4 regions of the Streptomyces sp. NPDC059787 genome follow, and region 2 is predicted to be linked to each of the others. Evidence: riboswitches for the same ligand, from Rfam matches in the RefSeq annotation. Region 2 holds a riboswitch; each other region holds the start of a gene.
The links. A riboswitch is a leader RNA that binds a small molecule or an ion and turns the genes downstream of it on or off. The one in region 2 is predicted to bind cyclic di-AMP.
Positions count from the first base shown of each region.

Region 1: another riboswitch for cyclic di-AMP. It lies ahead of ACFV5H_RS36625 (M23 family metallopeptidase); the one in region 2 lies ahead of ACFV5H_RS00855 (transglycosylase SLT domain-containing protein).
Region 3: another riboswitch for cyclic di-AMP. It lies ahead of ACFV5H_RS17140 (peptidoglycan DD-metalloendopeptidase family protein); the one in region 2 lies ahead of ACFV5H_RS00855 (transglycosylase SLT domain-containing protein).
Region 4: another riboswitch for cyclic di-AMP. It lies ahead of ACFV5H_RS27845 (C40 family peptidase); the one in region 2 lies ahead of ACFV5H_RS00855 (transglycosylase SLT domain-containing protein).

Region 1 covers NZ_JBHWHX010000080.1:3,681-5,869, forward strand. The annotation lists gene ACFV5H_RS36615 (dihydrofolate reductase family protein) at 1-301, shown strand, start outside; tRNA gene ACFV5H_RS36620 (tRNA-Met) at 365-438, shown strand; cyclic di-AMP (ydaO/yuaA leader) riboswitch at 758-915, shown strand; gene ACFV5H_RS36625 (M23 family metallopeptidase) at 927-1,946, shown strand; gene ACFV5H_RS36630 (PrsW family intramembrane metalloprotease) at 2,044-2,189, opposite strand, start outside.
Region 2 covers NZ_JBHWHX010000001.1:176,401-178,589, reverse strand. The annotation lists gene ACFV5H_RS00860 (polyprenyl synthetase family protein) at 1-584, opposite strand, end outside; cyclic di-AMP (ydaO/yuaA leader) riboswitch at 1,148-1,315, shown strand; gene ACFV5H_RS00855 (transglycosylase SLT domain-containing protein) at 1,321-1,815, shown strand; gene ACFV5H_RS00850 (HAD family hydrolase) at 1,779-2,189, opposite strand, start outside.
Region 3 covers NZ_JBHWHX010000015.1:135,641-137,829, reverse strand. The annotation lists gene ACFV5H_RS17145 (SGNH/GDSL hydrolase family protein) at 1-301, opposite strand, end outside; gene ACFV5H_RS17140 (peptidoglycan DD-metalloendopeptidase family protein) at 507-1,448, opposite strand; cyclic di-AMP (ydaO/yuaA leader) riboswitch at 1,453-1,614, opposite strand; gene ACFV5H_RS17135 (alpha-galactosidase) at 1,931-2,189, opposite strand, start outside.
Region 4 covers NZ_JBHWHX010000035.1:76,767-78,955, forward strand. The annotation lists gene ACFV5H_RS27835 (helix-turn-helix domain-containing protein) at 1-120, opposite strand, end outside; gene ACFV5H_RS27840 (ATP-binding protein) at 333-794, shown strand; gene ACFV5H_RS27845 (C40 family peptidase) at 834-1,307, opposite strand; cyclic di-AMP (ydaO/yuaA leader) riboswitch at 1,311-1,513, opposite strand; gene ACFV5H_RS27850 (hypothetical protein) at 1,849-2,157, opposite strand; gene ACFV5H_RS27855 (ATP-dependent Clp protease proteolytic subunit) at 2,165-2,189, opposite strand, start outside.

The sequences.
Region 1 (2,189 bases), on a different contig from region 2:
GGTGCACGCGGAGGAGGCCGCGCTCGCCAGGATCGACCCCACGGACCCCCGGCTCGTCACCGCCACCGTGTACTCCAGCCTGGAGCCCTGCGCCCGCCGCGCGTCCCGCCCTGCGCCCTGTGCCCGGCTGGTCCTGGACGCGGGGGTGCGGAGGGTGGTCACGGCCTGGCGCGAGCCGGACACGTTCGTGGCGGACGCCGACGGCAGCGGCGTGCTGGCGGACGGGGGCGCCACCGTCGTCGTCCTGCCGGAGCACGAGGACCGTGCCAAGGCACCCAACGGCCATCTGCTCGGCCGCTGAGACCGGGCCGCCGGTCATGGGTGTGCGCCATGTCCCGCTGATGGCGTACACTGGTCCTACCGACGCGGGGTGGAGCAGCTCGGTAGCTCGCTGGGCTCATAACCCAGAGGTCGCAGGTTCAAATCCTGTCCCCGCTACTGAAGGCCGAGGGCCGGAATCCAAAGGATTCCGGCCCTCGGTGTTTTCCGTTTCCCGCCCGTCGCCGCCCGCTCCCCGTTCTCACTCAATGTGAGCGATCCACCCCGCAGCGCATAACAACTGACGCACGGTCAGAAACCACCCGCCCCCCGAGACGGCCTGAGGTGCGGTCAACTCGCCCTTTTTTGGCCGCTCGTGACACTTAAGTCCCCCCGGGAATCGTTAACGATCAAGAGGAACGGCTTGGAATACGGCCCTCGCGTCTATTAACGTTCGATAACGCAGCGCGGTCGTCCCAGCCGTCACAGAAGGCGGCTCCGTGCGCACGCGCCGAATCCCGCGAGGGAACCGGGGAACCACCACCATGGGGTGAATCGCGTGGATACCGCCGTGGCAACACGGCTCGTATACGCGCGTAGGAGACCTTCCCGCTCCGAACCCGTCAGCTAACCCGGTAGGCGAAGACGGAAGGAAGGAGCGCGCCCACGTGGCGTCCAACCCGCCTGCCCCCGAGGCCCCGTTCAAGCCGAGCGACACCTTCGCCTATGGCGCCGGCCACACCGACGAGGGCCCCTTCGAGGAGTGGAACCCCACCGCGGAGTCCCTTCGTCCCGTACGCGGCCGGCATCGCGTCTCCAAGCAGCGCGGCGGAGGACTCGCCCGCAGCTCCACCGTCCTGGGCGTCGGCGTCATCGCCGCCGTCGGCGCCGGCGGCATGGCCAGCGCCCAGACCGGCAAGCCGCCGGTCTCGATCTCCATGCCCGACCTCCCCAACGTGGGTTCCCTCATCTCCGACGAGGAAACCCCCGAGGGATCGGCCACCCCCCTCAGCACCCTCGGCATGACCGCCGCCGACACCGAGCAGGGCACCTCCGGCGCCGGTGAGGCGCTGCGCACCCGGATCATGGCCCAGGTCGAGCAGCAGCAGAGCCAGGCCGAGACCAAGGCCGCCGCCGAGGCCGTCGCCGCCGCCGAGAAGCAGGCCGCCGAGGCCGCCGCCAAGGCGGAGAAGGAGGCCAAGGCCAAGGCCGAGGCCGCCAAGAAGAAGGCGGAGGAGGAGGCCAGGAAGAAGGCCGAGGCCGAGCGCCTCGCCGAGCTGGCCAAGCAGTACGCGCTGCCGACCTCCTCCTACACCATCTCCTCGACCTTCGGTCAGGCCGGCGCCTACTGGTCCTCCGGCCACCACACCGGCCTCGACTTCGCCGCCCCCACGGGCACCCTGCTCAAGGCCGTCCACACCGGCACGATCACCTCCGCCGGTTATGACGGCTCCTACGGCTACAAGACCGTGCTCACCCTCGACGACGGCACCGAGATCTGGTACGCCCACCAGTCCTCCATCAGCGTCAGCGTCGGCCAGAAGGTCAACACCGGCGATGTGATCGGCCGCGTCGGCGCCACCGGCAACGTCACCGGCGCCCACCTCCACATGGAGGTCCACCCCGACGGCTCCGCCTCGGGCATCGACCCGCTGGCCTGGCTGCAGAGCAAGGGCCTCACCGTCTGAGCGAGCGGGCCTCCACGCCCTGAACCCCGGCAGTCCCGGCGACGACCCCCCGACGTCAGGGCTGCCGGTCAGGTGTTTCCGGGGTGGTGCGGGTCCGTCAGGATCGGCGGGTGTTCGGGTCGTACGCGCCGTACGGGTACCCGTACGGCGGCTGTCCGTGCGGTGGATGCCCGTAGCCGCCGTACCCACCGTAGCCGCCGTATGCGCCGTACCCCGCCCAAGGCGCCGCGGCGGCCGGAACCC
Region 2 (2,189 bases):
GACATCATCGCGCCGAACCGGCAGGCGACGGCGACCAGCGAGCCGGTCTTGCCGCCGAGCACGTCCAGGTAGTGGTCGACCGGGTCGCGGCCGTCCTGCGGTCCCGCGGTCTCCAGGATCTGCCCGGTGACCAGCCGCTCGAACGCCTCGGCCTGCACCCGCACGGCCTCAGGACCGAGGTCGGCCAGGATGTGCGAGGCCCGCGCGAAGAGGAAGTCGCCGGTGAGGACCGCGACGGAGTTGCCCCAGCGGGCGTTCGCGCTGTCGACGCCGCGCCGCACCTCGGCCTCGTCCATCACGTCGTCGTGGTACAGCGTGGCCAGATGGGTGAGCTCCACGACCACGGCCGAGGGCACGACACCGGGCGCGTAGGGGTCGCCGAACTGGGCGGCGAGCATCACGAGCAGCGGACGGAACCGCTTGCCGCCGGCCCGCACCAGGTGCTGGGCGGCTCCCGTGATGAAGGGGACCTCACTCTTGGTGGCTTCGAGCAGCCCTTCCTCGACAGCCGTCATTCCGGCCTGGACATCGGCTTCCAGAGCCTGGTCCCGCACGCTCAGCCCGAACGGCCCGACGACGGTCACGAGGGGTCTCCTGTCTGCTGGTGTCCCACTGGCGGTTACACGGAATGTCGATAGGTCGCTGCCACCACTCAAGTCAGCGTATCCGGTCATGTTCCGATCACCGCCAGCGCCCGGCGTTACGGGCAGGGCGGTACGGGATCAGGAGCGGAGTGCTTTTGATCGGCTGATAACAACGGACATTCTTCGGCTTTCCCGGACGTAGCAATCCACTCCTCGACCCGCCTCCCGGGCCCCGCCTCGCCACGCGGACCATCCTGCCCGCCCCGACGTCCGATTTGCCGTAAATACAGAGCTAATTCCCCTTGGCGAAAAATGCGCTCACAGGTGATCCCCAGTGAAGTGGGTCACGCGCGATCCGGCACCCCCACCGACCGCCGCCATCCCCCTTCCCCCTTCCCCCGACGCCGAGTTGACCCTTGGCAGTAGCAAAGGATCAAGCACCCCAAAACCCCCATCACAAGATCAAACGGCACCTTCTGTGATGCCCGCGCTTGTTTCCGACATGTGCTCTCGCATACGTTCCGGGCCTGCCGGGTGGACGCCTAATCCTGCCGCCGCCCGCATCACACCCGACGACGAACTCAAGACGGCAGGAGTGGGGGACCCAGGTAAGCCGCCGCACCGGACATCGCACCGGGACGGCTAGGGGTGAAGCCATGCCCGCAGGGGCACGGCCGGGCACTCTCCCGCCCGAACCCGACAGCTCACCTCGCAGGCGTAGGAGAGGAACCCAGACATGCCTGCTTTCGGTCAGCTCAGCCGCTTCGGCAACCGCCGCCTCGCCCGTTCCCTCGCCGTCGCCGGCACCGGCGTCGCCATGGTCGCCCTGCCGCTGTTCGGCGCGACCAGCGCCTCCGCGGCCACCACCGAGCCGACGACGCCGACGACCGCCGCCTCCGTGACGGCGTACCCGGACAACCTCGACGGCTGGATCCGCGAGTCGCTGGACATCATGGCGCAGCAGGGCATCCCGGGCAGCTACGACGCCATCCACCGCAACATCATGCGCGAGTCCTCCGGCAACCCGTACGCCATCAACAACTGGGACTCCAACGCCGCCGCCGGCACCCCGTCGAAGGGTCTGCTGCAGATCATCGACCCGACCTTCGCGGCCTACCACGTGCCCGGCACCGCCTTCGACCCGTACGACCCGATCGCGAACATCACGGCGGCCTGCAACTACGCGGCCGACCGCTACGGCTCCATCGACAACGTCTTCGGCGCGTACTGAGCCACCCGCTGACGGGCGAGCGTCATCGCCCCGCCGAACAGTCGCTCGAGGACGACGGCCACGCCGTCGTCCTCGTTCGACGTGGTGACCTCGTCCGCCACCGCCTTCAGTTCGGGATGCGCGTTGGCCATGGCGACGCCGTGGGCCGCCCAGTCGAACATGGGGACGTCGTTCGGCATGTCGCCGAAGGCGATCGTCCGCGCCGGGCTCAGCCCCAGGTGCTCGGCGGCCAGCGCCAGCCCGGTCGCCTTGGTCACCCCGCAGGGCTGGAGCTCCACGGTGCCCGGCCCCGACATGGTGACCGTGGCCAGTGACCCGATCACCGACCGGGCCGCCGCCGCCAACGCGTCGTCGGACAGGTCCGGGTGGCGCAG
Region 3 (2,189 bases), on a different contig from region 2:
GCTCGAACCGCTCGGCCACCTCGTCCGGGTCGCTGCCGGGGCGGAGGATGTCGTTGCCGCCCGCGCAGAACGAGACCAGGTCGGGGGCGAGTTCGACCGCCTTCGGAAGCTGGTCCGCCACGATCTGGTCCAGGAGCTTTCCGCGTACGGCGAGATTGGTGTACGCGAAGTCGCCCTCGGGCCGGAGGTCCGCGAGAAGCACGGCGAACCGGTCGGCCCAGCCGACGAGCGCCCCGTCGGGGCCGGGGTCGCCGACGCCCTCGGTGAAGCTGTCCCCCACCGCCACGTACGACCCGATCACTGCTCTGCTGTCACTCTTCGAATCGTCTGCCACAACCGCTCATGATTCACCTTCGAATGTGACCTACGCGACCGTAAGGAAGGGTTGACGGGCGGTGAGATAAGACACTCTCAAAATGTTGGCCAATTCCGGAATACGCCGAAGGCCGGCCCCGGGGATCGGGGTCCGGCCTTCGGCGCGCGTGTCAGGAAGGTCGCCGCGGGGATCAGCCGATGGAGACGCCCTTGGAGCGGAGGTAGGAGACCGGGTCCACGTCCGAGCCGTAGTCCGGGGTGGTGCGGATCTCGAAGTGCAGGTGCGGGCCGGTCACGTTGCCGGTCGCACCGGAGAGGCCGACCTGCTGGCCGGCGGTGACGGTCTGGCCGGCCGAGACGGACAGCGAGGACAGGTGGGCGTACTGGGCGTAGTAGCCGTCTTCGAGCTTGATGACGACCTGGTTGCCGTACGCGCCGCCCCAGCCGGCGGAGACGACGGTGCCCGCGCCGACGGCCTTCAGGGAGGTGCCGGTCGGGACGCTGAAGTCGACGCCGGTGTGGTAGCCGCTGGACCACATGCTGCCGGCCACCTTGTAGGCGGTGCCGAGACCGCCGGCGCCGGGCACCGGGGAGCTGTAACCGGAGGCGCTCGCGGCCTGGTCGGTGCTCGCGGTCTGGGCGGAGGCGTCCGAGGAGGGCTGCTCGGCGGGCTGCTCCGCCGGCTTCTCGGCCTCCTGCTCCGAGGCCTGCGGGGTCGCCGGGGCCTCCGTGGCGGACGACTTCTCCGGTGCGCTCGTGGCGGCCCCGCCGTCGACGGAGAGCTTCAGGCCGGGGTGGATGAGCGACGGGTCGTCGCCGATGGCCTCGCGGTTGTCCGTGTAGAGCTGCTTCCAGCCACCGTCGACGTGCTCCGTCTCGGCGATCTTCGCGAGGTAGTCGCCGGCCTTCACGGTGTACGTGCGGGCCTCGTCGCCCTTTTCGGCGACGGTCTTCTGGCCGGCGGCGGAAAGGGACTGGACGGCCTTTTCGGGGGCGGTCTGCGGCGTGGCGGCGTGCGCGCCGGTGGCGCCGAGAAGCGGCAGGGCGAGTGCGGCGCCACCGGTTCCGGCGACGGCGATGGAGCGGGTGAAACGCTGGGCCTTGGTACGGCGGTGCTTACCCTTCGCGGGCATGTCGAATTCCTCTCCGGCGCCTGCGAGGTGAGCTGTCGGGTTCGGGCTGGAGATGCCCGGCCGCGTTGTCACGCGACTTAACCCCAAGCCGTTCCGGGAACCGGAACAGGCAGTGGTACCTGTGGGTCCCCCGCTCCTGCCGTGCACGGGTCAGTGTGTGTACGGGCTCCGGGCGGCGGCAGGATTGGGCGTCCGTCCGGATCGGTGGCGAACGTAAGCGACCCGGACGCGAGGGGACAAGCGCGAGGTTCACCGCGAACGCGTTTTTCCGTGATCCAAAGGAGGAATTGACGTCACCGAGCGTCAGCCGGGATTCCCTTTCCCCCGCGAATTCCCTTGTCGTTCCACGGAATTACGTGAACATGGCGACAACACATCGTCACGGATATGACGCTGCTCACGCACCCCTTTCCCATCTCCCTTTCTTTCGGGGCACGTTATGGCGAATCCACCTAATCGGACAGAACGCCCTAATCGCCCGATCACAGGCGCCGCAGCCGCACCACCGCGGCGTCCAGATCTCCCCGCAGACCGGTGCGCAGCCCGTGGTGCAGCAAGAGGGCGCCTCGGTACGTTTCACCGGTTTCGCGGCATTCGTACGACGCCTCCGGGTCGAGGCCGCGCAGCCGGAGGGCCGGGACGGGCTCTCCGTAGTGCTGCGCCTGGAGGCAGGCGAGGACGACGGTCTCGTCGCCGAGGACGTACTGCACCGCGCTCAGTCCGCCCTCCGGGGGCCGCAGC
Region 4 (2,189 bases), on a different contig from region 2:
CTTCGACTGGTGCCAGCCCGCAAGGCGGGCCGCCTCACCGCTGGTGAGTCCCGCCGAGGTGCGCAGCGCGCGCAGTTCGGCACCCAGTTTCCGGCGGCGCACCGCGGGACCGTGCTGCATGGACTTCTCCTTACTCCTTCCGGGTCGCCCGGATACGGTCTCCCGTCGCAGAGTTCACCGTTTTGAGCGACAGATATATGCACATCTTGGTGGATCGCCGTCCTGCGCCGTGCGGGGATGGCAGTCTGGCGGCGAAGCACCAGTGCGGGACCGTACTCGAACCATCCGCTCCGTGTCGGACTGCGGCCCCGTGGGAAAGGGACGACGTCGCCATGGCAGACCATCTGGAAGCATCCGTCACTCTGCCGAGCGATCCCGCCTCGGTGTCGGCCGCCCGTGCCCATGTGGTGGGCACGCTGGAGGAATGGGGCATGCCGGCGGACGCGGAACTGTGCGACACCATCCGGCTGATCGTCTCCGAACTCGCCACCAACGCGGTGCAGCACACGTTCGGGCAGTCGCCCACGTTCACCGTGGACGTCGTCCTGGTCCGTGACGAACGGGTGCACATCGGTGTCACGGACAGCCACCCGCGGTTCCCCAAGCGGCTGCCCGCGGCGGTCCAGCAGGACAACGGCCGCGGGCTGGTCATCATCCGCTGGCTGACCGCGGAGTGCGGCGGCAGGCTCAGAATCCGCCCCACGCGCGAGGGCGGCAAGACCGTGTCGGTCGAACTCCCGTGGACCGTCCAGGCCGCCGAGGCGGTCACGGCGGCGGGACAGCAGGAGCAGTGACCGGGCGGCGGTGCCCCGGGGCACCGCCGCCCGCCGCGGTCACCTCACCCGGCCGTACGAGACGCTGCGGGTCCAGATCTTCTGCAGGCGCACCACGTCCCCGGTCTTCGGGGCGTGCCAGATCTTGCCCTTACCCGCGTAGATGCCGACGTGGTAGACGTAGCCACCCGAATGGAAGAACACCAGGTCTCCCGCCCTGCGGTTCCCGGCGGAGATGTGGCGCGTCTTGTTGTACTGCTGGGCGGCGGTGCGCGGCAGCTTCTTGCCCGCCTTCTTGAACGAGTACAGCGTCAGACCCGAGCAGTCGAACCTGTACGGTCCCGTGGCGCCCCATTTGTAGGGCGAGCCCTTCTTGGAGGCGGCGATGTTCAGCGCCTTGGTGGCCAGGCCCGCGGCGGCCGCCTCCGAGGCGGCGCCGGGGACCATGATGGAGCCGCCCACGGCGGCCAGGGTGAGGGCCGAGGCCGTGCCGGCCCGGGCCATGAGAGACGGGACACGATTGAGCGCAGTCATGCGCAACCCTTCGTCAGCCGCCTGTGAAGGATGACCTGTCGGATTCGGGCTGGCGAAGTGGCCCGGCCGCACATGTGCGGCTTCACCCCAAGGACTGCTCGGAACTGACGTCCCGGCGGCCCGTCGTGCCTGGGTCCTCCACTCCTGCCGATCCACTCCTGTCGACCGGTCATCCGGGCGGCGGCAGGACTCGGCGTCCGCCCGGATCGCCCCGCCGCGGCGGCGGGGTCTTGTCGTCAGTCAGGGATCTTGGCTCATGGCGCGATCGAAATCCCAACGGAACGTGGGGTTTGTGTTGTTACTCACCAATCACCCGTTCGGGTGGACGCCTCCGTGTTCGGGCCCCCGCCGAGGGCCCGGGGGAGCCGCGGACCAGGGGTGGAAAGCACCGTTCCGTCCGTGCGGTACGCGCGTTGCGCAACTCCGTGCGCCCGAAAACAGCAGGTTCGTCTACGCCGGACGGGGGTACGCCGTTTGGTCCGTTTCAACCCCCGGCCGGGACGCACCGCCGACCGGGGCCGCCGTCCGGGGCCGACGGGGGTCAACTGCCGGGGGCCGGCGGCAGCGTGACCCTGGCCGTGCGCCGTTCGCCGTCCAGCACGCGCAGGGCCCGGGCCAGTGTGTCGGAGTGCAGTTCGCTCTCGCCGCGCCGGTGCATCAGGGTCAGCGCGTCGCGCAGCGCGACGGCCTTGCCGACCAGCGCCTGAGCCGCGCGCAGTCCGCGGTAGGTGTCACCGCCCAGGGCCGGGTTGACCCGGCCGAGCAGGTCGACGGCCTCGAGGTAACGGTCGATCAACTCGGCCTCCGCGCGGGTCAGCGCGGGCAGCGGCGGCAGCTCCGGTGGCAGCATCCGCGGCTCACCTCGCGCCGGAGGCGGGGAAC